2 regions of the Cryobacterium sp. Sr8 genome follow, and region 2 is predicted to be linked to the other one. Evidence: predicted binding sites of a transcription regulator. Region 2 holds the regulator's gene; the other holds the start of a gene.
What was found. The regulator HspR, encoded in region 2, represses chaperone genes until heat shock. The targets are predictions, from matches to a motif close to AAGTTGAGTCNNNNNGACTCAACTT.

Region 1 (11,847 bases), on a different contig from region 2:
AATCGATTTCACCCCCATCGCCGGATCCGCCTACGGCCAGGCCAGCTCCGACTGGACCGAGCCCTACGTGGTGCCGGAGGGCTACAGCCAGAGCCTCGTCAGCGACGAGACCGGGCTGGACGTCTACCCGGGCGTCGACGACCTGCACGACATGAACACCCAGAACGAGACCGGACCCCAGGCCGGCCGCTACCTGTTCAACACCTACGAGGTGAGCGCGAACGGCGCGGTCGGGGTCACCGACCTCAAGACCGGCAAGTCGAAGGTCATCGCTCAGCGCGCGGACTGGAACCGCCTCGACGGCATCGTCTGGACCCCCTGGGGCAGCCTGCTTGTCACCGAGGAGACCGAGGGAGGCAGGGTCTTCGAGGTGTTCCTCAACGAGAAGGACCCGACCACAGTCGATCGAATCGAAGAACGCGGCGAACTCGGAGCCCTGCGTCACGAGGGCATCGGTGTCGCGTCCGACGGCTCGGTTTTCGTCATCGACGAACTCAACGGCGGCTCGATCTACAAGTTCGTGCCCACCACCCGCGGTGACCTCTCGCAGGGCCGCCTGTACGCCCTCAAGCTCACCGGCCTGACGGATGCGGCCCAGAAGTGGAACTCTGCGACATTTGCCGACAAGGTGGGCGCGTTCGAGTGGGTCGCGCTCGACCAGAACCTGGTCCGCACCGACGGGGATGCCGCGTCGAACGCCGCGAACGCAACCGAGTTCGGTCGCCCGGAGGACGTGCAGGTCATCGGCCAGACCCTCTACGTGGCGAACACGTCCGAGGACCGCGTCGTCGCGATCGACCTGAAGAAGCTCACCGTGAGCAGCTTCGTGCAGGCCGGCGACAACGTACCGGTCGAGAACAAGGCAGCAGGCGTGACCGGGCTCAACAGCCCCGACAACCTGGCCGCCGGCCCCGACGGTGCGCTCTGGATCGTCGAGGACAACGATTTCAGCGACGTCTACCGGGCTGGCAAGGACCTGGACAAGGACGGCTCGGCCGACAGCGTCGAACTCTTCGCCTCGCTGAAGGATGAGCACGCCGAGACCACCGGCATCTACTTCGGCAAAAACCCGAAGGAGCTGTTCGTGTCGGTGCAGCACCCCGACAAGGAGCTGGCCGACGGCATCTGGAAGATCACCCGCGACTAGCAGCACCTCTTGTGCGCTGACACCGGCGGCGGGCCTCGGTCCCGCCGCCCGTGTTGCCCGGGATCGTCGCACTAGACTGCCGTTGCGATTCGCCGGGTGAACGGAGGCTGCGGATGACGCGAGCCCAGGCTCGGTGGACGGCCTGGCAGGTCGTGATCGGTTTTGGCGCGGTCAGTCTCTCGGTTGACCTGGTCGCTGACGGCGCTCGCTCGATCGCCGGCCCCCTGCTGGGCGAGCTTGGCGCCACAGCGCTCGTGGTGGGACTGGTGACCGGCACGGCCGAGGCGCTCGGGTTCATCCTGCGCCTGGTCTCCGGGCCCCTGGTCGATCGCACTCGTCGATACTGGGGCTTCACGATCGGCGGATACGCCCTCACCGGGCTGAGCGTGCCGCTGCTCGCGTTCACTCCCTTCCTGGGGGCAATGGGGCTCACGGTGGCCGCAGCGCTCATCCTGTTCGAACGCACCGGCAAGGCGGTGCGCACCCCGGCGAAGACAGTGCTCCTGGCCTACGCCGCCGGCGCGGTGGGCCGCGGGCGTGGGTTCGCCGTGCACAAGTTGATCGACCAGGTCGGCGCTTTCATCGGTCCTCTCCTCGTCGCCGCCATCATCGCGGCGACAGGCACGCTCTGGCCCGCGTTCGCCATCCTCGCGGTTCCCGCACTGGTCGCCCTGGGCCTTTTGCTCTGGATGCGAAGCCGCGTGCCGGATCCGAGCGTCTACGAACCCGAGGTGGGGCCGGGGCAGGAACAGCCCTCCGCCGGGTCGAACGGCCGGGCAGAGGCCGGGCAGGGTGGGCTGCCGCTGACCTTCCTGCTGTTCTCGCTCTCGACCGGTCTGAGCGTGTTCGGGCTGGTCGGCTTCGGTGTGATCTCGTTCCACCTCGCCGAGGCAGGCCTGGTCCAGCTGGCAGCGGTCCCGCTGGTCTTCGCGGTCGGTATGTTCGCGGCCGCGGTGGCCGCGCTCGGCAGCGGCTGGGTCTACGACCACGTCGGGGGCGCCGTGCTGCTCGCGGTCCCGCTGCTCGCAGCGGCTGTCCCGGCGCTCACCCTGTCGCCGTCGCTGGCCGGAGTGCTGGCCGGCATTGTGCTGTGGGGCGCGGCCACCGGAATCCAGGACTCCACGGTGAAGGCCCTCGTGGCCGACCTCGTGGCGTCGCCTCGGCGTGGAACGGCCTACGGGGTGTTCGCGGTTTTCCAGGGCGCGGGCGCCTTCGCGGGCGCCGCGTTCGCGGGCGCGCTCTACCCGGATGCGTCGCAGGTGAGCCTGATCACGGTGCCGGCGCAGGTGGTCGCCCTGGTGCTGCTCATCGCGGTGGTCCGACGCCAACGACGGCTGGCGCGGGTCCCCGCCCCGGACTGAATCCCACCGTGTCGGCGCAGTAGGATCGGGTGAGACCTGCCGATGACACATTCGAAAGCCGCCCCGCCGCCCGTCAGACGCATTGTCGACGAAGGCCTGCTCATCGCGATTTCCGCGGTGCGCATGGCAGTGAAGAACGCCATCATCGTCGGTGCCCTGCGCGAGCACAGCGACTACGATCCGGCCAGGTATGCCCGGGCGGCGCAGCACGAACTGCACGTGCTCGCACGCCAGAACGAGGAGTACGGCAAACGCGTGCGCGGGCTCAGGAAGGTGCTCGCCCGGTCCGGGCGGGTGCACCTGCTCACCGAAGACGAGCGAGCCGACATCAGTCAATTCGCGCTTCGGCGCCGTGTGCACAAGAAGCTCGCCCTCGCCCTGGACGCCGTGGCCGCCGATGACGCCCAGGTCGCCCGCATCGTTGAGGATGCCCGACAGGCCGCCAGCGCGGAGATCCGTGACGCAGTGTCCGCACGGCTCATCCGGCTGGCCATCGATCGGCGGGATCCCGACTACGAAGAGCGACGTGCCGAGCGCATCGAGGTGTTCAAGCTTGTGAACCTGGCCCTGCTGAAGGCGGCGCATTCCGCCCGGAACGGCACAGCCCACAACGAGTACTGACGCCGGCCGCATTGCGGCCGGGACGCATCGTCGCCAGGGGGCTTGCGGGGCGCGCAAACCGAGAGAATGCTGGGGGTGTTCCTCGGAATATTCACGAATCCATCGTGACTTTGATAGGAGGCGCCTCATGTTTAAATCCCCGAACCGCATCCTCGGGATCATCTTCGGAGCGGTCTATATCCTGGTCGGCCTGTGGGGCTTCACAGTGACCAGCACCGTCGGATTCATGACGACGTCCGGCGAATTGCTCATCGGGGTCTTCGAGGTCAACCCGCTGCTCAACGTGGCCCACCTGATCCTGGGTGCCGCCCTGCTGATCGCTGGACTGGCCGGAGTGATGGCGGCGAAGATCGCCAACGGCACGGTCGGTGCGCTGCTTCTCGTCGTCGGCATCGTCGGGTTCTTCATTGTGGACACGACGATGAACGTCCTCGCCCTGAACACGGCCGACCACTACCTGCACCTGGTGAGCGCCGTTGTGCTGGTGGCGGTTGCACTGGCCGCGGAACGGACCCTGACGAGTGACGCGATGGCGCCCGCAGAGCAGCGCGCCCAACGCCGCACCAGCGACACAGACTAGCCGATCGACACCGACTAACATCGACACCGACTAACATCGACACCGACTAACTCAGAGCAGGCGCAAGCCGACGGATGTCGTGATGGGCTCCCTCTGCCCTCCGGAGTGCACGATGTCGGAACCGTGGACGGTGAGCTGGCTGGCGTGGCACCGCAAGGCCGCCGTCACGGTTCCGACGTGCGCGTCGAGGCCGAACCACTCGGTTTCGAGGCCGGGGGTGTGCACGATTTCGGCGAACGGGGTGCCGTGGGCTCGGGCGGCCGCCAGCGCGGCCTCGTGCATGCGCACGTGGTCGGGGTGGCCGTAGCCTCCGCCGCTGTCGTAGCTGATCACCAGTGTCGGGCGCAGGTGCACGATGAGGGCGGCGACATCATCCGTCACCTCGCCCAGCGCCGTTCGCACCAGGGCGTCGTCGTCGGTGTCCTCCGCGGGTCCGGCAAGTCCGGGTCGGATCCAGGTCATTCCCGAATCGCGGTAGCGTCGAGGCGCGAGGCCGTCCGCGCGCGCCGGAGGATCGCCGAGCCAGAACCGCCGGGCGATGCCGAGGGTGTCCGCGGCACGCTGCAGTTCGCGTTCGCGTTCTCGGGTGAGCGCATCCGTACCCGCGAGGGCCGACAGCGGCCCCCGCACCACTTCGCCTCGTTCGCCTCGCGTTGCGGTCAGCAGCGAAACCCTGGTGCCGCGCGTGACCAGCTCGGCGATGAGCACCCCCGTTGAAATCGTCTCGTCGTCGGGATGCGCGTGCACGAACAGAACCGACGGCGCGGCGTCGAGAATGCTCATGCGCGGGCGAGCGTGTGCCGCACGCCGGTCGGGCCCGGCCGGAGGAGGGCGGCGTACACGGCCAGCAGGCCTTCGGCGGAACGCAGCCAGTCGAAGTGTTCGGCGCGGTCGCGGGCGGCCAGGGACAGCCGCCGGGCCAGCCCCGGGTCCGCCAGGATCCTGGTGATGGCCCCGGCCCACGCGGCGGGGTCGCGCGACTCGACGACCAGGCCCGTCTCGCCGTTGACGACGGCTTCCCGCAAGCCCCCGGATGCCGCGGCGACGACGGGCACGCCACTCGCCGCGCCTTCCAGGGCAACGAGCCCGAACGTCTCAGAGTGCGAGGGGATGAGCACCACGCGGGCGCCGCGCAGCAGCGCGGCCAGGTCGGTGCGGGGCTGCGGGCCGACGAAGCGCACCCCGGCCCCGATCCCGCGGCCGGCGGCGAGCGCCCGGAGCTCCTCCACGTAGCCGTCGAAATCGGACGAGGCGTCGCCGGCGATGACGAGTTCGGGCCGGAGAGGCTCCGGCACGGCCGCGATCGCTTCGATCGCGAGGTCAAGGCCCTTCAACGGTTGCAGGCGCGCGGCGACGACGGCGTAGCCGCGGCCGTGCGGCGGTTCGACTGCCGGAGTGAACAGCGTGCCGTCCACCCCGGGCGGCACGACCGCGATGCGATCCGCTTCGCCGCCGAGGCGTTCCACGACGGTCGCTGCCTCCGCGTCGCTGATCGCCACGACGGCATCCGACTCCCGGGCCAGCCAGACCTCACCCATCATGCGCCCCGCGGATTCCGCGCGTTCGCCCCAGGACAGCGGCGTCGACTCGTCGGCGGCAATGCTGTGAAAGCTCTGCACATGCGGAATCCCGAATTGGCGGGCGAGGGGGAGCGCCGCCATGCCCGAGAACCAGTGGTGCGAGTGGATGAGGTCGTACGGTCCCAGCGCGGCCATGCGTATCCGGAACTCATCGATGAACGCCTCATGGTCGCCCTTGGCCACCGGTTCGGCCGGTCCCGCGTCGAGGAAGCGCAGCGTGACCCCGGGCGTGAGCTGCTGGTCGCCCGGCGCCTCGAACGACGAACGGCGGGTGAGGATGTCGACGGTGTGACCCAGCGACGCCATCGCCTCGGCCTGGTGGCGCACGACGACATTCATGCCGCCGGCATCGCCCGAGCCGGGCTCGGCGGCCGGCGAGGTGTGCAGGCTGACGAGTGCGATGCGCAAGGGAGCGGGGGAGTGGAGCACCCGGGAATCTTAACCGATGGGGGTGTGAATCACCCGGCCCGCAGAGGGGCTGTCCGGGGTTCGGCGCGAAGGCGAGTAAACTCAAAGGTTGGATTTGAAGGGGTGTGTGAGTGGTCGACCAGGAACTGCAGCGGGAACAGGACTATGTCGCGACGCTGTACGCGCGGCTGGACGCGTTGCAGCGTGAGGCCGAGCAGCAGCTCACGGCCGTGCGCATGCTCAATGTCGGCGGCAACCACCAGTCTCGTTCCGAGCGCGACACGTTCGCCCGCCTGTATGAAGACCGGATCGTGCAGCTGCGCGAGGTGGACGACCGCCTCGCCTTCGGCCGGCTGGAGACCGCACCCGACGAGAGCGGCGAACCGGTCTACCGCTACATCGGACGGGTCGGCCTGCGCGACGAAGACCTGAGCCCCCTGCTCCTAGACTGGCGCGTGCCGCAGGCGAGCGCGTTCTACCAGGCCACCGCCGCGACGCCGCTCGGGGCACGGGCCCGCCGCCACCTGCTGTCCAAGGGGCGCCGGATCATCCGGATCGAAGACGAGATCCTCGACGCCGAGCTGCTGGAGCACGATGCGCCCTCGCACCACCAGGGCGAGGGTGCCCTGCTCGCCGCCCTGACCGCGCAGCGCACCGGGCACATGTCCGACATCGTCTCCACCATCCAGGCCGAGCAGGACCGGATCATCCGCTCCGACCTCAAGGGTGTCCTCGTCGTGCAAGGGGGGCCCGGCACCGGCAAGACAGCCGTGGCCCTGCACCGCGCGGCGTACCTGCTCTACACGCACCGCGATCGTCTGAAGAACTCCGGTGTGCTCATCGTCGGCCCGTCCCCGTCCTTCCTGCAGTACATCGAGGCCGTCCTGCCGTCGCTGGGCGAAACCGGCGTGGTACTGGCCTCGGTCGGCCAGCTCTACCCCGGCGTCGAGGCGACCCGCGAGGACGCCCCGGCCGTGGCCGCACTCAAGGGCCAGACCTTCATGGCGGATCTCATCGCCCGCGCGGTGAGATCCCGCCAGCGTGTGCCCGCAGCCCCGCAGCAGCTCATCGTCAACGGCGACCGGCTGACCCTGCAGCCGCAGCTGATCGAGAACGCCATCCATCGCGCCCGGGTGGGCGGCAAGCCGCACAACGAAGCCCGCGTCGCCTTCGTGAAGAGCGCGCTGAACGCCCTCTCTCGCGAGTGGCTCGCGCAGCTGCAGGCGCAGGGCCGGTCGATGGACGACACAGACCTGCCCATGCTGCGCGAGGACCTCCGCCTGGCCGACGACGTGCGGGTGGCCCTGAACACGGCCTGGCTGCCGCTCACGCCGGAGAAGCTGCTGCAGGACCTGTACGCACGCCCGCAGTGGCTCGCCCAGCTGACCCCGCGCTGGAAGCCCGAGCAGCGCGCGCTCCTGCAACGCCCCCGCGACGCCGAGTTCACGATCGCCGACATCCCCCTGCTCGACGAGGCGGCCGAGTATCTCGGCGAGTACAACGTCGTCGACGCGGCCGCGAAGCGAGCGCAAAAGGAACAGCGGGCGCGCGACATCGAGAACGCCGAACTGGCCATCTCGAATATGAAGGTGAAGGGGCTCGTCAACGCGAAGGCGCTCGCCGACAACTTCGCCGAACTGGGCGACCGGGCGACGACGGCGGAACGCGCCGCGCTGGACCGCAGCTGGACCTACGGCCATGTCGTGATCGACGAAGCCCAGGAGCTCTCTCCGATGCAGTGGCGGCTTGTCTTGCGCCGCGGTCCGCTCCGGTCGTTCACGATCGTCGGCGACATCGCCCAGGCGGCGTCGGCGGCGTCGGCCGGCAGCTGGAAGGACGCGCTCAGACCCGTCCTGCAGTCGTCGCTCGAAGCCGACCGCTGGCGTCTCGAGGAGCTCACCGTGAACTACCGGACCCCGAGCCAGATCGCCCAGGTCGCCGAGACCGTGGCGATGGCGCACGACTTGCCGATCACGCCGTCCCGCGCGGTGCGCGCGAGCGAATGGCCGGTGGAGACGGTGACGGATGTCGCCGAGGCCATCCGTCGCGACCGCGCCCTCGAGGCCGGCGGGACCCTCGCCGTGATCGTCGTCGACGCCGCCATCGATGCCCTGCACGAAGCGCTGGCCGCCGAATTCGACGGCCTGGTGGGCCGCGGGCCGGCCGGCCTCACGCGCGACATCGCGCTGCTCACCCCGCGGGACGCCAAGGGGCTCGAGTTCGATGCGGTGATCGTGGTCGATCCGACGGCCATCGTCGCGGCATCCGAGCGCGGCGCCGGCGCCCTGTACGTGGCGATGACCCGGTCAACGCAACGCCTGTACCTGGTCTCCGACGGGCCGCTGCCGGCCGGTTTCTAGACCGACTGGGCCGTCCGATCCGCCAGGGCAGCGAGTTCCGCTTCCAGGCGTTCGACGTCGTCCCGGTGGCACAGTTCGGTTCCCGGCGTCATCGTGGTGGCCGTTCCGGCGGCAACGGCAGAGCGGAAGGCCGACTCCGGCTCATGACCCTGCGCCATCCGCAGCACGAACGCGCCGACGAAACTGTCGCCGGCCCCCACGGTGCTCCGCACGCGCACGCGCGGCACGGGGAGACGGAGGATCCCGGTTGACGAGGCGAGCACGGCTCCCGCCGCACCCAGCGAGAGGGCGACGAATTCCGCCGAACCCTGGGCGACGAGGGCGGAAGCCGCCTCGACCTGGCTCTGCTCGGAGTCGAGCGGCGCACCCATGTGCTCAGCCAGTTCCCGCCGGCTGGGTTTGACCAGGAACACTCCTTCCGCGAGGGCTTCGGCCAGCGCCGGACCGGAGGCATCCAGCAGGCATCGCGCATCGCGTGCGCGAGCCAGGCTGGCCACCCGCGCGTAGAAATCGTGGGGAACCCCCGGCGGGAGGCTGCCGCTGGCGACCACGTACCCGGCCGCCGGGATCGCCTCCTCGACGGCCGCCAGGCAGGCACGCCACTCGGCTTCACTCAGCTCGGGCCCCTGCAGCACGAAGCGATACTGCTTGTCCGTGGACGACTCGTCCACCGTGAAGCTCTCTCGCGTGCTCCCGGCTATCGGCACCGCCACCGCCGGCACTCGTTCGGCTTCGATCAGCTGGCGGTAGGCCTCCCCGGTGGGACCGCCCACGGCATAGACCGCGAGCGCCTGCCCGCCGAGCCGCTGCACCACCCGGGCCACGTTGACCCCGCCGCCGCCCGGGTCGAGTCGGGTCGGGCCGCAGCGCAGCTTCTGGTCGTTGGTCACCTCGTCGATGGAGGTGCTGACGTCGAGGGCCGGGTTCACGGTGACGGTGAGGATCGGCCGCATCGACGTGGGCCAGGATGCAGCCATGACCGGGTCCTCCATCCGTTTCGAGGGCTCCGGGATCGCGAGTCCAGCGCCCCATCAGTGTGCGAGCAAATCTCACCTTGGGGGATCGTGACGCCATCGTCAAGCCCCTTGTTCGCCTCATCGGCATCTTGTGTACTTGATTTCACCAACAAACCGGAGGCGTCATGGATGGCAATGTTTTTGCGAACGGATCTGATCTTGAAATCGTGGAGATCTCCCCGACCGAATGGCGCGTGAGCGCCCAGGGCGTTGCGGAGCAGACTCCTGCGGCGATTCTCGGCTTCATCCGGCAAGTTGGAGCCTTTTTCGAGGTGATGAGCCTCGACCGGTGGCGGGAAAGGACCTACTTCTCCTCGTTCACGCGAGCCGCGGAGACTCTCGCGCAGGGGATGAGAGCACGCATGAACGAAGCGGTGATCGCCTAGGCGCCGCAGCATGAGCGAAGTCGCCCCCGAGGATGCTCGGGGGCGATTTCTCATTTGCTGGGCCCGCCGGTCCAGCCACGTCCCGGGTTCCGGAAGATTGTGCGTCGGGAATGAAACGCCGCCTGCGACGTTAACTTGAGTCAAGGCAACTCAAGTTTCACGTCCCAGGAGGTCAGATGCCCATATTCTTCGGTCCGGCAGGGTCAGGCGAGGGTTCGTTCGACGAATTCATCGCCCGCTACCTTCAGGGTCAGCGCGCGGCTCAGGCCGGGCGTCCCATCGACATCACCCGGCTGCTCAGCCGCCGCACGCACGAGGTGCTCGCCCAGGCCGCCCAATTCGCGATCGACCACGGCCACCCCGACGTCGACGCCCTGCACATCCTCAGGGTCATGGCCCCGCAGACGCCCGCCTCCGACGCCATCCGGCGCACCGGGGCGGACCCCGCGGCCATAGCGAAGGCTGTCGAGCAGCGTCTGCCGGAAACGTCGGCCCAGCGGTCGGCGGCCGCGCCGTCGCTCACGCACTCGGCCCAGCGCGCACTGCTTGATGCCCACCAGGTCGCGCGCGCCTTCGGCTCGACCTACATCGACCCCGAGCACCTGTTCTACGCATTCGTCGTGAACCAGGATGCGCCCGCGGGGCAGGTCCTGGCCGCCGCCGGGGTGACGCCGGAATCGCTGCAGGCCGGCGCGGGCGAGGACCAGGCGGGTGACACGGTCACGAGCCGGCCGGCGGCATCCGAGAACTCCGACACGCCGATGCTCGACAGCTACGGCACGGACCTCACCGCGCGGGCCCGCGCGGGCGAACTCGACCCGGTGATCGGCCGCTCGGACGAGATTGAGCAGACCATCGAGATCCTCTCGCGGCGCACCAAGAACAACCCGGTGCTGATCGGCGAGGCCGGCGTGGGCAAGACCGCCATCGTCGAAGGCCTCGCGCAGGCGATCGTCGACGGCCAGGTCCCCGAACAGCTGCGGGGAAAGCGTGTGATCGCGCTCGACCTTGCCGCCATGGTCGCCGGTACCCGCTACCGCGGCGATTTCGAAGAACGCCTGACCGGCCTGATGGATGAGATCAGCGCTCGCACGGACGAACTCATCGTGTTCATCGACGAACTGCACACCGTCGTCGGTGCCGGCGGCGCCGGCGAGGGCGGCATGGATGCCGGCAACATCCTGAAGCCGCGCCTGGCCCGCGGAGAACTGCACGTGGTCGGGGCCACCACCCTGAAGGAATACCGCAAGGTCGAGAAGGACCCGGCGCTGGAACGACGCTTCCAGCCGGTACGGGTGGGGGAGCCGAGCATCGAGGATGCCGTGCAGATCCTCGCCGGGCTGCAGGGCCGTTACGAGCAGCACCACGGTGTTCTGTACACCGCCGAGGCGATCCGTGCCGCGGTCGAGATGTCGGCGCGCTACATCACCGACCGCTTCCTGCCGGACAAGGCCATCGACCTCATCGACCAGGCCGGCGCGCGCCTGCGGCTGAAGCGGGGCGTGCGCGTCGATCCGGCCGCGTTGCGCGAGCAACTCGCGGCCCTCGAGACAGCCAAGAGCGCAGCCGTCGCTGCGGAGCACTATGAAGAGGCGTCGCGGCTGCGCGACGAAATGGAGGGCGTCCAGGGGAAGATCGCGTCCGCCGAGTCGGCACCTGTCGCGGATGCCTCGGACTCCCAGGCGCCACCGACCGGGATTGGACCGGCGGTCGTCGGAGACGCGCAGATCGCCGAGATCATCGCCCGGGCCACGGGCATCCCGGCCAGCCGGCTCACCGCGGGCGACCGCGAACGCCTGGGCCGGCTGGAAGACGACCTGCACGAGCGGGTCATCGGTCAGGATGACGCGGTGACGGTGATCGCCAAGGCCGTGCGGCGCAACCGCACCGGCATGGGAGACGCCCGCAGGCCCGTCGGAAGCTTCCTGTTCCTCGGACCGACCGGCGTCGGCAAGACCGAGCTCGCCAAGGCCCTGGCCGAATCGTTGTTCGGCGACGAGAATGCGATGCTGCGCTTCGATATGAGCGAATTCGGCGAACGGCACACCGTGAGCCGGCTCGTCGGGGCTCCACCCGGGTACGTCGGCTACGACGAGGCCGGGCAGCTCACCGAACGCGTGCGGCGCAACCCGTACTCGGTCGTGTTGCTCGACGAAGTGGAAAAGGCGCACCCCGACGTGTTCAACCTGCTGCTGCAGGTGCTCGATGACGGGCGCCTGACCGATGGGCAGGGGCGCACGGTGGACTTCCGCAACACGGTGGTCATCATGACCTCGAACATCGGGTCGGAGTTCCTCGCGAGTCGGAGCGGCGCCCTCGGTTTCACCACGGAAACCGACGGAGCCGGGAACGGTTTCGGTTCTGAGAAGGCGCTGCGCGACCGGGTCA
Region 2 (11,847 bases):
CCTCCACGCTGGTCGAGTCGCTCACCGACCTGATCTGGTCCCTCAGCTCGGCGATGGCTGCCGCATCCATCCGCACCGCGGCCAGCGCGACAGCGGCCGGTTCGAGGATTCTGCGCACGGCAAAGAGGTCGAGGATCGAGTTGTCGGCGTGGAGGTCCACCACGAACGAGAGAGCCTCGAGCAGCAGCCGCGGCTCGAGGCTGGTGACGTAGGTTCCGTCGCCGCGGCGCACATCGAGGACCCGGATGACCTCCAGTGCCTTGATGGCCTCGCGCATGGAGCTGCGGGACAAGCCCAGCCGCTCGCTGAGCTCCTTCTCCGGGGGCAGCCGGTCGCCCGGTCCGATCTCGCCCGAAAGGATCATTTCCTTGATCTTGAAGATCGCTTCATCCGTCACGGCCATGCAAAGATCCTACCTTTCGGGCCGGGCGGGCCGGACGGGCGCGGGCGCGCGGCGAGGTTAGGTGATCTTCTGCTGCTTCGCCACGACCGGCAGCAGGAGCAGCAGGCCGAGCAGAAGCACGAGCACGATGCCGAGGATGCCCCAGTACGTCTCGCCGAAGATCGTCACCATGAGTGCGAACGCGGTGGGTGCGAGGAAGCTCGCGGCGCGCCCGGTGGTCGCGTAGAGGCCGAAGACCTCGCCTTCGCGTCCCGCCGGGATGAGCCGGGCGAGGAACGTGCGGCTCGCCGACTGCGCCGGTCCGACGAAGAGGGTGAGCGCAAGGCCGGCCGTCCAGAACACGATCTGCCCCCCGTCGTGCAGGAAGAACACGAGTCCGCCGCAGATAATCAGGCCGACGAGGGCAGTCACGATGATCGGTTTCGAGCCGAGCCGGTCGTCGAGCGACCCGGAGATGATGGTCGCGATACCGGCCACGACGTTTGCGGCGATCGCGAAGATGATGACCTCGCCGGGTGAGAAGCCGAAGACGGATGCCGCGAGCACGCCTCCGAAGGTGAACACCCCGGCCAGTCCGTCGCGGAAGACGGCGCTGGCAATGAGGAAATACACGGTCTGCCGGCTGGTCCGCCAGAGCCGCGCAATGTCGTGGCCGAGCACCGCGTAGGACCGGAAGAACCCGACCCGGTCGCGCCGGGCGGCCGGCGGCGTGCGGTATTCGGGCACCCGGAGCAGCACCGGGAGGGCGAAAAGCCCGAACCAGGCGGCGGAGATGAGCATCGTGACGCGCACGGCCAGCCCGTTCTCGCTGGTCACGCCAAACAAGCCCACCTCGGGCTTGATGAAGCCGAAGTAGACGATGAGCAGCAGCACGATGCCGCCGAGGTAGCCCATTCCCCAGCCGAAGCCGCTCACCTTGCCGATCGTGCGCGGGGTCGAGACCTGGGCGAGCATGGCGTTGTAATTGACCCCGGCGAACTCGAAGAACACGTTTCCGGCCGCGACGAGGAACAGCCCGAGCAGCAGGAAGGCGGGCGATGCCTCGACGAAGAACATGGCCGCCGTCAGGGCGACGACGATGAACGTGTTCACGCCGAGCCAGAACTTGCGCCGGCCCGACGTATCGGAGCGCTGCCCGGTGACGGGGGCCAGCACGGCGATCAGGAACCCGGCGATCGCCAGCGCCCAGCCGAGCTGCGCCGAGATCACGTCCTTGTCGCCGAAGGCCGAACCGGTGATGTAGACGGTGAACACGAAGGTGGTGACGACCGCGTTGAAGGCGGCGGATCCCCAGTCCCAGAAGGCCCAGGCAACCACGTGTCCCCGCTCGGGCACGGGGTTGGCGTCGTTGTCGGCGATGACAAGTGGCTCGGTCATGCGATCAGGCTAGTGGCTGGGTCGCCGATCAGTGATAAAGCTCGGCGACGAGTTCGGCGAACACCTCCCGGGCGTCGCACGGGACCCGGCGTCCATCCAACTCAGGCCCGGGTATGAGCCCGAGTGAGCGCTCAACCCGCTGATTACTGCAGGGCCAGCACCGAGCCAAGGAACTCCGGATAACTCGCGAAATACAGCACGCCGTCGCGGTGGTAGAGGGCCGGCGTGTAGTTGGGGTCGTAGTCCTTCGGCGCGGTCAGCGTGCCGGTGAACGGGGCGTCGCCTTCCGTGTATCCGGCGGCGAGCAGTTCCGCGCGCTTCGCGTCCCAGCCCGGCGCATCCAGGTCGACCTGCGCGAACCACACCCGCACGTCGCCCTCCGACTTTTCCCAGACGCAGGCCAGGCCGCCGTCGTCAATCATCGCCTGCATGGCTGGGCCGAGGGCGGACGTGTCTGCCGCGAGATCCATTCCGTCTGTGGCCAGCGAGGCGTACTCGGCGTCGGCCAGCACGGTGTCGCACGTCGCGCTTGCCGCGGGCGTCGCCGGGCTCGACGTTGGCGTTGCCGGTGGGATGGAGGTCGCCGGGCCAACGGCATCCGTTTGTGCTGTCGCGCAGCCGGTCAGGCAGAGGATGAGCGCGCCGGCGATCAGGCTTCCGTGTCGAATGTGCATGTGGTTCCCCCCGCTGACGGTGCCCGTTGGCCACAAACTATCGGTCACGGGGGCTCCGTGACCCGCGATCAGGATAACGATTGAGCCAGGGTGCGCCCGTCATGACGAAGTTGAGTCGTTCACACTCAACTTTCAGGCACGCGGCTTGACACTCATTTCGTTCCGCGTCACACTTGAGTCTGCAACGCTCAAGTTCGTGCAATCGGGTTGAGCAACAATTACTTTGAAGGAGAACGCACACATGGCTCGTGCAGTAGGCATCGACCTCGGAACCACCAACTCTGTGGTGGCCGTCCTCGAGGGTGGAGAACCCACCGTCATCGCAAACGCCGAAGGATTCCGCACGACCCCCTCGGTGGTCGCCTTCACGAAGGACGGTGAGGTGCTGGTCGGTGAGACCGCCAAGCGCCAGGCCGTCACCAACGTCGACCGCACCATCGCCTCGGTCAAGCGCCACATGGGCACCGACTGGACCGTCGCCGTCGACGACAAGAAGTACACGCCGCAGGAAGTTTCCGCGCGCATCCTGGCCAAGCTCAAGCGCGACGCCGAGGCGTACCTGGGCGACACCGTGACGGATGCCGTCATCACGGTCCCCGCCTACTTCAACGACGCCGAGCGCCAGGCCACCAAGGAGGCCGGCGAGGTCTCCGGGCTCAACGTGCTCCGCATCATCAACGAGCCGACCGCCGCGGCGCTGGCCTACGGCCTCGACAAGGGCAAGGAAGACGAGCTCATCCTGGTCTTCGACCTCGGTGGCGGAACGTTCGACGTCTCGCTGCTCGAGGTGGGCAAGGACGACGAGTTCTCGACCATCCAGGTGCGCTCGACCGCCGGCGACAACCGCCTCGGCGGCGACGACTGGGACCAGCGCATCGTCGACCACCTGATCAAGAAGTTCAAGGAGACTACCGGCGTCGACGTCTCGAAGGACAAGATTGCCAAGCAGCGTCTCAAGGAAGCCGCAGAGCAGGCCAAGAAGGAACTCTCGAGCAGCATGTCGACGAGCATCCAGCTGCCCTACCTCTCCCTCACCGAGAACGGCCCCGCCAACCTCGACGAGACGCTCACCCGCGCCCAGTTCGAGAAGATGACCGAGGACCTGCTCGACCGCACGAAGAAGCCGTTCCAGGACGTCATCCGCGAGGCCGGCGTCAAGGTGGGCGACATCGCCCACGTCGTGCTCGTCGGTGGATCGACCCGCATGCCCGCCGTCTACGAGCTCGTCAAGGCCGAGACCGGCGGCAAGGACCCGAACAAGGGTGTCAACCCGGACGAGGTCGTCGCCGTGGGCGCCGCCCTGCAGGCCGGCGTGCTGAAGGGCGAGCGCAAGGACGTCCTGCTCATCGACGTCACCCCGCTGAGCCTCGGCATCGAGACCAAGGGCGGCATCATGACGCGCCTGATCGAGCGCAACACGGCGATCCCGACCAAGCGCAGCGAGACGTTCACCACGGCCGACGACAACCAGCCGTCCGTGGCGATCCAGGTCTTCCAGGGCGAGCGCGAGTTCACCCGCGACAACAAGAACCTGGGCACCTTCGAGCTGACCGGCATCGCGCCGGCCCCGCGCGGCATCCCGCAGGTCGAGGTCACCTTCGACCTCGATGCCAACGGGATCGTGCACGTGTCCGCCAAGGACAAGGGCACCGGCAAGGAGCAGTCGATGACCATCACCGGCGGCACCGCACTGGCGAAGGAAGACATCGAGCGCATGGTGCGCGAGGGCGAGGAGCACGCCGCGGAGGACAAGCGCCGCCGCGAGGCCGCCGAGACCCGCAACACCGCCGAGCAGCTCGCGTACTCGATCGAGAAGCTGATCAAGGAGAACGAGGACAAGCTGCCCGAGGACGTCAAGTCCGAGGTGCAGGGCGATGTCGACGCGCTCAAGTCAGCGCTCGTCGGCGATGACGACGACGCCGTGAAGGCGGCGTTCGACAAGCTCAACGAGAGCCAGGGCAAGATTGGTGAGGCCATCTACGCGAAGAGCCAGGCGGATGCTTCGGCCGCTCCTGAGTCCGGCGCCGAACAGCCCGCCCCGGAGAACTCCGACGAAGACGTTGTCGACGCCGAGGTTGTCGACGACGAGGACGAAGCGAAGAAGTAATGGCAGACGACAACAAGCGTCCGGAGGACGAGCCGGCCTCCGCCGAGGAGACCACCGAGGAGACCGTCGAGGAGATCATCGAGGCCGAGGTGGCGCCTGAGGGTGCCGCCTCGGCGGCCCCGGCCGACGGGATCGAAGAGGACGAACTCACGGTCCAGGACATCCTGGATGCCGCGGAGCGCGAGATCGCCGAACCGTCGAGCGAGCACCTCGCCGACCTCAAGCGCGTGACCGCGGAGTACGCCAACTACCGCAAGCGCACCGAGGCGAACCGCGAGGTGGAACGCGAGCGCATCACCGGCGAGGTCGTCAAGGTTCTCATTCCCGTGCTCGACGACCTCGGTCGCGCCGAGAGGCACGGAGACCTGGCGGGCGACACCGCGTTCGCCACGATCGCGGCCAAGCTCCGGGCGAGCGTCGAGCGCCTGGGCCTGAAGCCGTTCGGCACGGTCGGGGATCCGTTCGATCCGTCCATGCACGAGGCGATCTTCCAGCAGCCCAGCCCGGACGTCCAGACGGAAACCGTCGGCGACGTCGTCGAAACCGGGTACTACCTCGGCTCGAGCCTGTTGCGCGTGGCGAAGGTCGTCGTTCAGGTACCGAGCGATGGCTAGCCAGGACTGGTTCGATAAGGATTTCTACAAGGTCCTTGGCGTCTCCAAGGACGTCTCGCCGGCCGAGCTGAAGAAGGCTTACCGGAAGCTCGCCCGCAAGTACCATCCGGATGCGAATCCGGGCAATGCGGCGGCCGAGGCCAAGTTCAAGGAACTCAGCGAGGCGCATGCCGTCATCGGCGACGCTGAACAGCGCAAGGAGTACGACGCCGTGCGCGCCATGGGCGGTGGAGCACGCTTCACCGCCCCGGGCGGCGGCGGACAGGCCGGCGGGTTCGAGGACGTCTTCGGCGGCATGTTCGGCGGCGGTGGCGGGGGGCGCCAGCAGGGCTACAGCTTCCAGCAGGGCGGGTTCGACGACGTGCTCGGCGGCGTCTTCGGACGCGGCGGCGGCCAGTTCGGCACCTCCAGCGGCGGCTTCCGCGGCTACGGTGGGCCGAGCAGGGGCCATGACGTGGTCGCCACGGCCACCATCGACTTCATCACCGCCGTCCACGGCGACCAGATCACGCTGCAGACGCAGGATGGCCGGCCGATCAAGGTCAAGATTCCCGCGGGCGTGGCCGACGGCCAGAAGATCAAACTGCGCGGCAAGGGGCAGCCGAGCCCCGACGGTGGCGAGCCGGGCGACATCGTGCTCACGATCACGGTGCGCAAGCACCCGGTCTTCGAGCGCGAAGGACTCAACCTGCGCGTCACCGTGCCGATCACGTTTGTCGAGGCGACCCTCGGCGCCACGATCGAGGTGCCCACCCTCGGCGGCCCCCCGGTCAAGCTGCGCGTCGCCCCCGGCACGCCCAGCGGCCGGGTGCTCCGGGTCAAGGGGCGCGGGGTGACCACGCCCAAGGGCGTCGGTGACCTCCTCGCGGTCGTGCAGGTGGCCGTTCCGTCGCACCTCTCGAATGACGCCCAGGAGAAGCTCGAGGCGTTCGCCGAGGCCCTGCCCAGGGAAAACCCGCGCGAGGACCTCCTGGCGAGGGCGAAGGGCTGACCATGGACGAGAACACCCGGGTCTTCGTGATTTCGATGGCGGCGGAGCTTGCGGGCATGCACCCGCAAACCCTGCGCCAATACGATCGCCTCGGGCTCGTCAGCCCGGGGCGCACGCCCGGGAAGTCCCGCCGCTACTCCGTGCGGGACGTGGCCAGGCTGCGGGAGGTCGCCCAGCTGGGCGCCCAGGGGGTGAGCCTGGAAGGCATCCGGCGCATTCTCGAGCTCGAAGACCACGTGCGTGGACTCGAGTCCCGGCTGCGTGAACTCGAATCGGCCCTGGCCGATGAGATGCTCAACCGCCCGGGCCGCCGCGTTTTCGCGGCCGGCTCGGCCGGTGAGGTCACCTCGATGCGGGCCGGAACGCGCCTCCGCCGCTCGAACCAGGTGGTCATCTGGCGGCCGCTCGAACCTCGCTGACAGCGCTGAGTTGCGGACAACGCACCTTCACTTCGCTCGCGAAGGTTCGTTGTCCGCAGGTCAAACCTGGCGGCCGCGGGGAGGGCGCCCCAGCGTCCCGGCTACCTTGGCCCGGCTACCCTGAGGGGATGCCCGACTTCTCCTTCGACCGCCTCCGGCGCCACCCGGATGTCGAGGCCGAGAACCTCTTCGCCGTCGACGCGAGCGACCGGCTGATCCTCGATGAGGCGGCCGCGGACCTGGCGGCTGCGGGGCCCGGAGAGGTGGTCGTGCTCGAGGACCATTACGGGGCGCTCACGCTCGGTGCGGCGGCGCTGCACGGCGCGCGGGGCATCCGGACCCACCAGGACGGACTCTCCGGTGAGCAGGCGCTCGCCCGCAACGCGGCCGAGTCCGGGTTGGCGGAGGCCTACCGCTCGCTGCCGCTGGGCGAGGAACTCCTGGCCGGGGCTCGGGTCGTGCTGCTGCAATTGCCGCGCAGCCTGTCGGCGCTCGACGAGCTGGCCGACGCCGTGCGCCGGTTCGCGTCGCCGCACGTGCGCGTGTTCGCGGGCGGGCGGATCAAACACATGACCATCGCCATGAACGAGGTCCTGGGCCGCCACTTCGGCGAACTGCGGGTCTCGCCGGCCCGGCAGAAGTCCCGGGTGCTGATCGCCTCGGCGCCGTTGCCGGTGACCGACGCGCCGGCCTGGCCGCGGGTGGCGCGGCACGACGACCTGGCCCCCGGGCTGTCGCTCACAGTCTGCGCGCACGGGGCGGCCTTCGCGGGCACTACGATCGACATCGGCACGCGATTCCTGCTGGAGTTCCTCGACCGGATGAAGCCGGATGCCGGGTCGGCCATCGACCTCGGCTGCGGCACCGGCGTGCTCGCGGCAGCCCTGGCCCGGCGCCGCCCCGGGCTGCGGCTGATCGCCACCGACCAGTCGGCCGCGGCCGTCGCATCCGCCCGGGCCACCATGGAGGCCAACGGCGTGACCGAACGGGTGCGTGTCGTGCGGGACGACGCGCTCGGCAGCCGACCGGATGCCTCGGCCGAGCTGATTGTGCTGAACCCGCCCTTCCACATCGGCTCGTCGGTGCACGCCGGGATCGCGCTGAAGCTCTTCGAGGATGCCGCGCGCGTGCTCCGGCCCGGCGGGGAGCTGTGGACCGTCTGGAACACCCACCTCGGCTACCGCCCCGCGCTCACCCGCATCGTCGGCCCGACGCACCAGGTCGCTCGCAACGCCAAATTCACCGTCACCGTCTCAACCCGCTAACTCACCCCGCGAAACCGCAGTTGTGCGCGTTATTCGGGCGTTTTAACGCGCACAACTGCGGTTTCGCGGGGGGAGGAGAGGGGGATTCCGTTCAGGAGGTCGAGGTGCCAGGCGTCGGCGTGGTGGCGCACGAGGGTGAGCGCGGCATTGTCGATGGTGTCCACGTCCCGGGCGAACGCCTTCGTGAGGGCGAGCCGGATGAGCGTGCCGTGGGTGACGATGATGATGCGCGCCCCGGGGTGTTCCCGGGCGAGCAACTCCAGGCTGTCGATTGCGCGTTCGGCGACGTCGGACTCGCTCTCCGCGCCGTGGAAGCCGCCCGGAAACCGGAGCGCCTCGAGTTCGTCGCCCGCGCGGAGCCCCTCGGCCGGGCCGTAGTCGCGCTCGACGAGGCCCGGGATGCGCCGGGTGACGTCGAGCTCGAGCCCCGCGGCGATGAGGTCGGCCGTCTCGGCCGCGCGGGAGAGCGGCGAGGAGACGAGGAAGTCCCAGTCGTAACCGGACAGGGCCGTGACGGCATCCGTCGCCTGCCCCCGGCCGGTGTCGTTGAGCGGGATATCGGTCGCGCCCTGGATGCGCTGCTGGGCGTTCCAGGCGGTCTGGCCGTGGCGGATCAGGGCGAAGGTCGTGGTGGGGCTCACCCGACCATTCTGCCGTGGCCGGCTGGGCGGACGCTCCGCGTGCGGCGGCTCGGCAAGCCCGCCGGAACCGGCGCGCCCCGCCCTCAGGCCAGGAGCTCGCGGATGTCGGCGGTCGAGAGCGCGGTGCCGTGGGCGGCGCCGGTCGTCATCACGCTGTCGAACAGCCGGGCCTTGGCGGCCTTGAGCGCCATCACCTTCTCCTCGATCGTGTCCCTGGAGACCAGCCGGTAGACCATGACGTTCTTGCTCTGGCCGATCCGGTGCACGCGGTCGACGGCCTGCGCCTCGGTCGCCGGGTTCCACCAGGGGTCGAGCAGGATGACGTAGTCCGCCTCGGTCAGGTTGAGGCCGAACCCGCCCGCCTTGAGGCTGATCAGGAAGACCGAGGCGTCGCCCTCCTTGAAGTCTGCGATCACCCGCGCCCGGTTGCGCGTCTTGCCGTCGAGGTAGGCGTAAGAGATCCCGGCGGCGTCCAGGCGGTCCCTGGCCTTGCCGAGGTACTGGGTGAACTGGCTGAAGATGAGGGTGCGGTGCCCCTCGGCCACGGTGTCGGCGAGCAGTTCGAGCAGGGCGTCGAGCTTGGTCGAGGGGATTCCCTCGTAGGCCGGGTCGTAGAGGCTGGCGTCGAGGCTGAGCTGGCGCAGCATGGTCAGCGACCGGAAGATCTCGAACCGGTTCGCGCCCAGGTCGCCGATCAGCCCGAGCACCTTCTGCCGCTCCCGCTGCAGGTGCGTCTCGTAGACCTTGCGGTGCTTCGGGTGCAGTTCGAGCTCGAGCACCTGCTCCTGCTTGGCCGGCAGGTCCCGGGCCACCTCGTCCTTCGTGCGGCGCAGCATGAACGGGCGGATGCGCCGGCGCAACTGGTCCAGCCGGTCGCCGTCGGACTCCTTCTCGATCGGTTTCCGGTAGTACTCGGCGAACCGGCTCGGGCTCGGGAACAGACCCGGCGCGGTGATCGAGAGCAACGACCAAAACTCCATCAGGTTGTTTTCGAGCGGCGTGCCGGTGATCGCCAGCTTGAACGGCGTCGACAGGCGGCGGGCGCACTGGTGCGCGCGGGACTGGTGGTTCTTGACGAACTGCGCCTCGTCGAGCAGCAGGCCGGCCCACTCCCGGGCGTTGTACTCCTCGAAGTCCAGCCGAAAGAGCGTGTACGAGGTGATCACGACATCCGCGCCGGCGATCACGTCCGCCAGGACGGTACCCCGCTTGCGGGCCGTTTGGGTGATCGTCGCCACGGTGAGCCCCGGCGCGAACCTGGCGCACTCGACGGACCAGTTCGGCACCACGCTGGTCGGCGCGACGACCAGGAACGGGGGTCGGGCACCCGGCTCGTCCCGCCCGGCGCCCTGCTCGCGCGCCCGGGCGATCAGGGCGATCGCCTGCAGCGTCTTGCCGAGCCCCATGTCGTCGGCGAGGATGCCGCCCAGCTGGTGGTCGTAGAGGAAGCTCAGCCAGTCGTAGCCGGCCTGCTGGTAGCCGCGCAGCGTGGCCTGGATGCCGCTCGGCAGGGGGCATTCGGGCAGCGCCGTCGCATCCGTCGACACCGTCGCGGCCAGGCCGGCCATCGTCTCGCGCCAGGCGGCCGCCTGGGCGGCCACCACGCCGAGCGCCTGCAGCTCGTCCCAGAGGTCCACCTGGAACCGGCTGATTCCGAGCGCGGCCGAGCCCGGCTCCTGCAGCGCGCGCGCCTCCTCGATCAGGCGCCGGAGCTGGTGCAGCTCGGGCCGGTCGAGGCTGAAGTACGTGCCGCTGCGCAGGATCATCACGTCCCGGTCGGCGGCGAGGGCCCGGAAGAGCGCGTCGAAGGGGATGCTCTCGCCGTCGATGCTCACCGTCACGGCCAGGTCGAACCAGTCGCGGCTGTCGGCCCGGTCTGTCGTGGCCAGGCTGATCACCGGCGGCTGCTCCGCGGCGCGGTAGTCGGGGGCGTCGCCGATCACCTCTACGACCACGTCGCCGGACCGGGTGAACTCGGGCACCGCGTCCAGGAACGCGATCATCGCGCCTCCGGCGAGGCCCGCCGACGCGTTCAGCCGGGGCGCGCCGCGGTGCTGGGGCGCGATGGTCGGGAACCGGGCGAGCGCGGGGCCCAGCGCGTTCAGGATATCCGCCTCACGACCCTCGTCGCGGAAGGCCGTGTCGCCCGGCCACGGCCACAGGGGGCGCCGGGAACCGGACACCGCCGCGGGCGAGTCGCCCGGGGCCAGGTAGCGCCAGTCCCAGCGCACGCCGATCCGCGGGCCGGCCGCGGTCTCGTCGGAGTGCGTGATCGCCAGCGCCAGCACGGGGCGAGGGATGTCGGGCAGGTCGAACGACCCGTCGCGGCTGGTCACCGCGCCCTGCCGCCGCAGGAACGGGTAGACCTGGGCGAGGAAGGCATCCTCGTCGTTCGAACGCACCAGACGGTCCGCGCTCTCGGCGAGGGCGCGCAGTTGGGCGCTGACCGGGTGGGAGAGCTGCGCGAGGGTGAGCCGGACATCGCCGCCCGGGGCCGCTTCGCCGCCGGGCCCGTCCCAGGCGAACAGCCCGTGCGCCGGATCGCCGAGGAAACCGAGGTGCTGCCGATCGAGGCGCCGGCCGGCGAGCGTGACGGTCGGCGTGAGCGCGAGCCCGGCTTCGCCGCGACTGATGTCGACCGCCAGGGTGGCCGGAGCAGACGAGAGCACCACCGGATCCTGCGCCGGGTTGGCGTAGACCAGCGGCATCCGGGCGCCCTGGGCCGTGTCGAGGATCTCCCAGAGGTCCTCGTTCCCGGCGTCGTCGAGGTGCAACCAGTTGTCGGCCGGGGCGCGGTAGCCCCGGCCCGCCGCATACAGCGCGCGCAGGGAGGTCAGGATCGACACGTGGGTGGCATCGAGCGAGTCGAGGGAGTAGAGCAGGTTGTCCCAGGTCAGGCCGCCGCGGAGCCAGGAGCCGCCGCTGCCCATCACCATCGGGCGGATGCCCAGGCGCCGCGCCGGACGCGTGCGCCCGGCCGCGTACCAGCCGGTGCTGATCGGGGCGAGCAGCTCGAATTGCAGGGCGAGCTTGGCGCGGACGGCCGAGACGCCCTGCTGCGAGGGCGCCCTGGGCGCGGCAGGCCGGGCCCCGGGCTCGAAGGCCGGCATCCGGCGTTCTTGAATCGGGGCATCGGGGCCGTCCGCCGGGGAATCCCGGCTGGCCAGGAGCAGGGCGGCGACATGCTTGCAGTTGCGCTTGACCGGGCAGGTGCACACGCCCGTGGCCCGGCTGGCCTGCCCGGCGGCGTTCACCGTGAACGACACGGTCACCGAATAGGGCTCGGGGCGAGTGCCCCGCACCTGTCCGAAGAGCTGGGTGCCGGAACCGAACCAGGTTTGTTTTTGCACGTGTCC

Region 1: the regulator HspR is predicted to act here: its motif matches at 9,592-9,616, upstream of E3T54_RS01250 (ATP-dependent Clp protease ATP-binding subunit).

Annotation. Positions count from the first base shown of each region.
Region 1 covers NZ_SOHO01000011.1:20,381-32,227, forward strand. Annotated here, with positions in the region: gene E3T54_RS01205 (alkaline phosphatase PhoX) at 1-1,147, shown strand, start outside; gene E3T54_RS01210 (MFS transporter) at 1,261-2,508, shown strand; gene E3T54_RS01215 (hypothetical protein) at 2,551-3,129, shown strand; gene E3T54_RS01220 (DUF4383 domain-containing protein) at 3,257-3,709, shown strand; gene E3T54_RS01225 (PIG-L deacetylase family protein) at 3,761-4,492, opposite strand; gene E3T54_RS01230 (glycosyltransferase) at 4,489-5,718, opposite strand; gene E3T54_RS01235 (ATP-binding domain-containing protein) at 5,829-8,057, shown strand; gene E3T54_RS01240 (1-phosphofructokinase family hexose kinase) at 8,054-9,034, opposite strand; gene E3T54_RS01245 (hypothetical protein) at 9,199-9,459, shown strand; gene E3T54_RS01250 (ATP-dependent Clp protease ATP-binding subunit) at 9,636-11,847, shown strand, end outside.
Region 2 covers NZ_SOHO01000049.1:79,887-91,733, reverse strand. Annotated here, with positions in the region: gene E3T54_RS10710 (FadR/GntR family transcriptional regulator) at 1-403, opposite strand, end outside; gene E3T54_RS10705 (MFS transporter) at 461-1,780, opposite strand; gene E3T54_RS10700 (hypothetical protein) at 1,924-2,454, opposite strand; gene dnaK (molecular chaperone DnaK) at 2,696-4,561, shown strand; gene E3T54_RS10690 (nucleotide exchange factor GrpE) at 4,561-5,175, shown strand; gene E3T54_RS10685 (DnaJ C-terminal domain-containing protein) at 5,168-6,166, shown strand; gene E3T54_RS10680 (heat shock protein transcriptional repressor HspR) at 6,169-6,585, shown strand; gene E3T54_RS10675 (class I SAM-dependent methyltransferase) at 6,714-7,850, shown strand; gene E3T54_RS10670 (histidine phosphatase family protein) at 7,880-8,491, opposite strand; gene E3T54_RS10665 (DEAD/DEAH box helicase) at 8,575-11,847, opposite strand, start outside.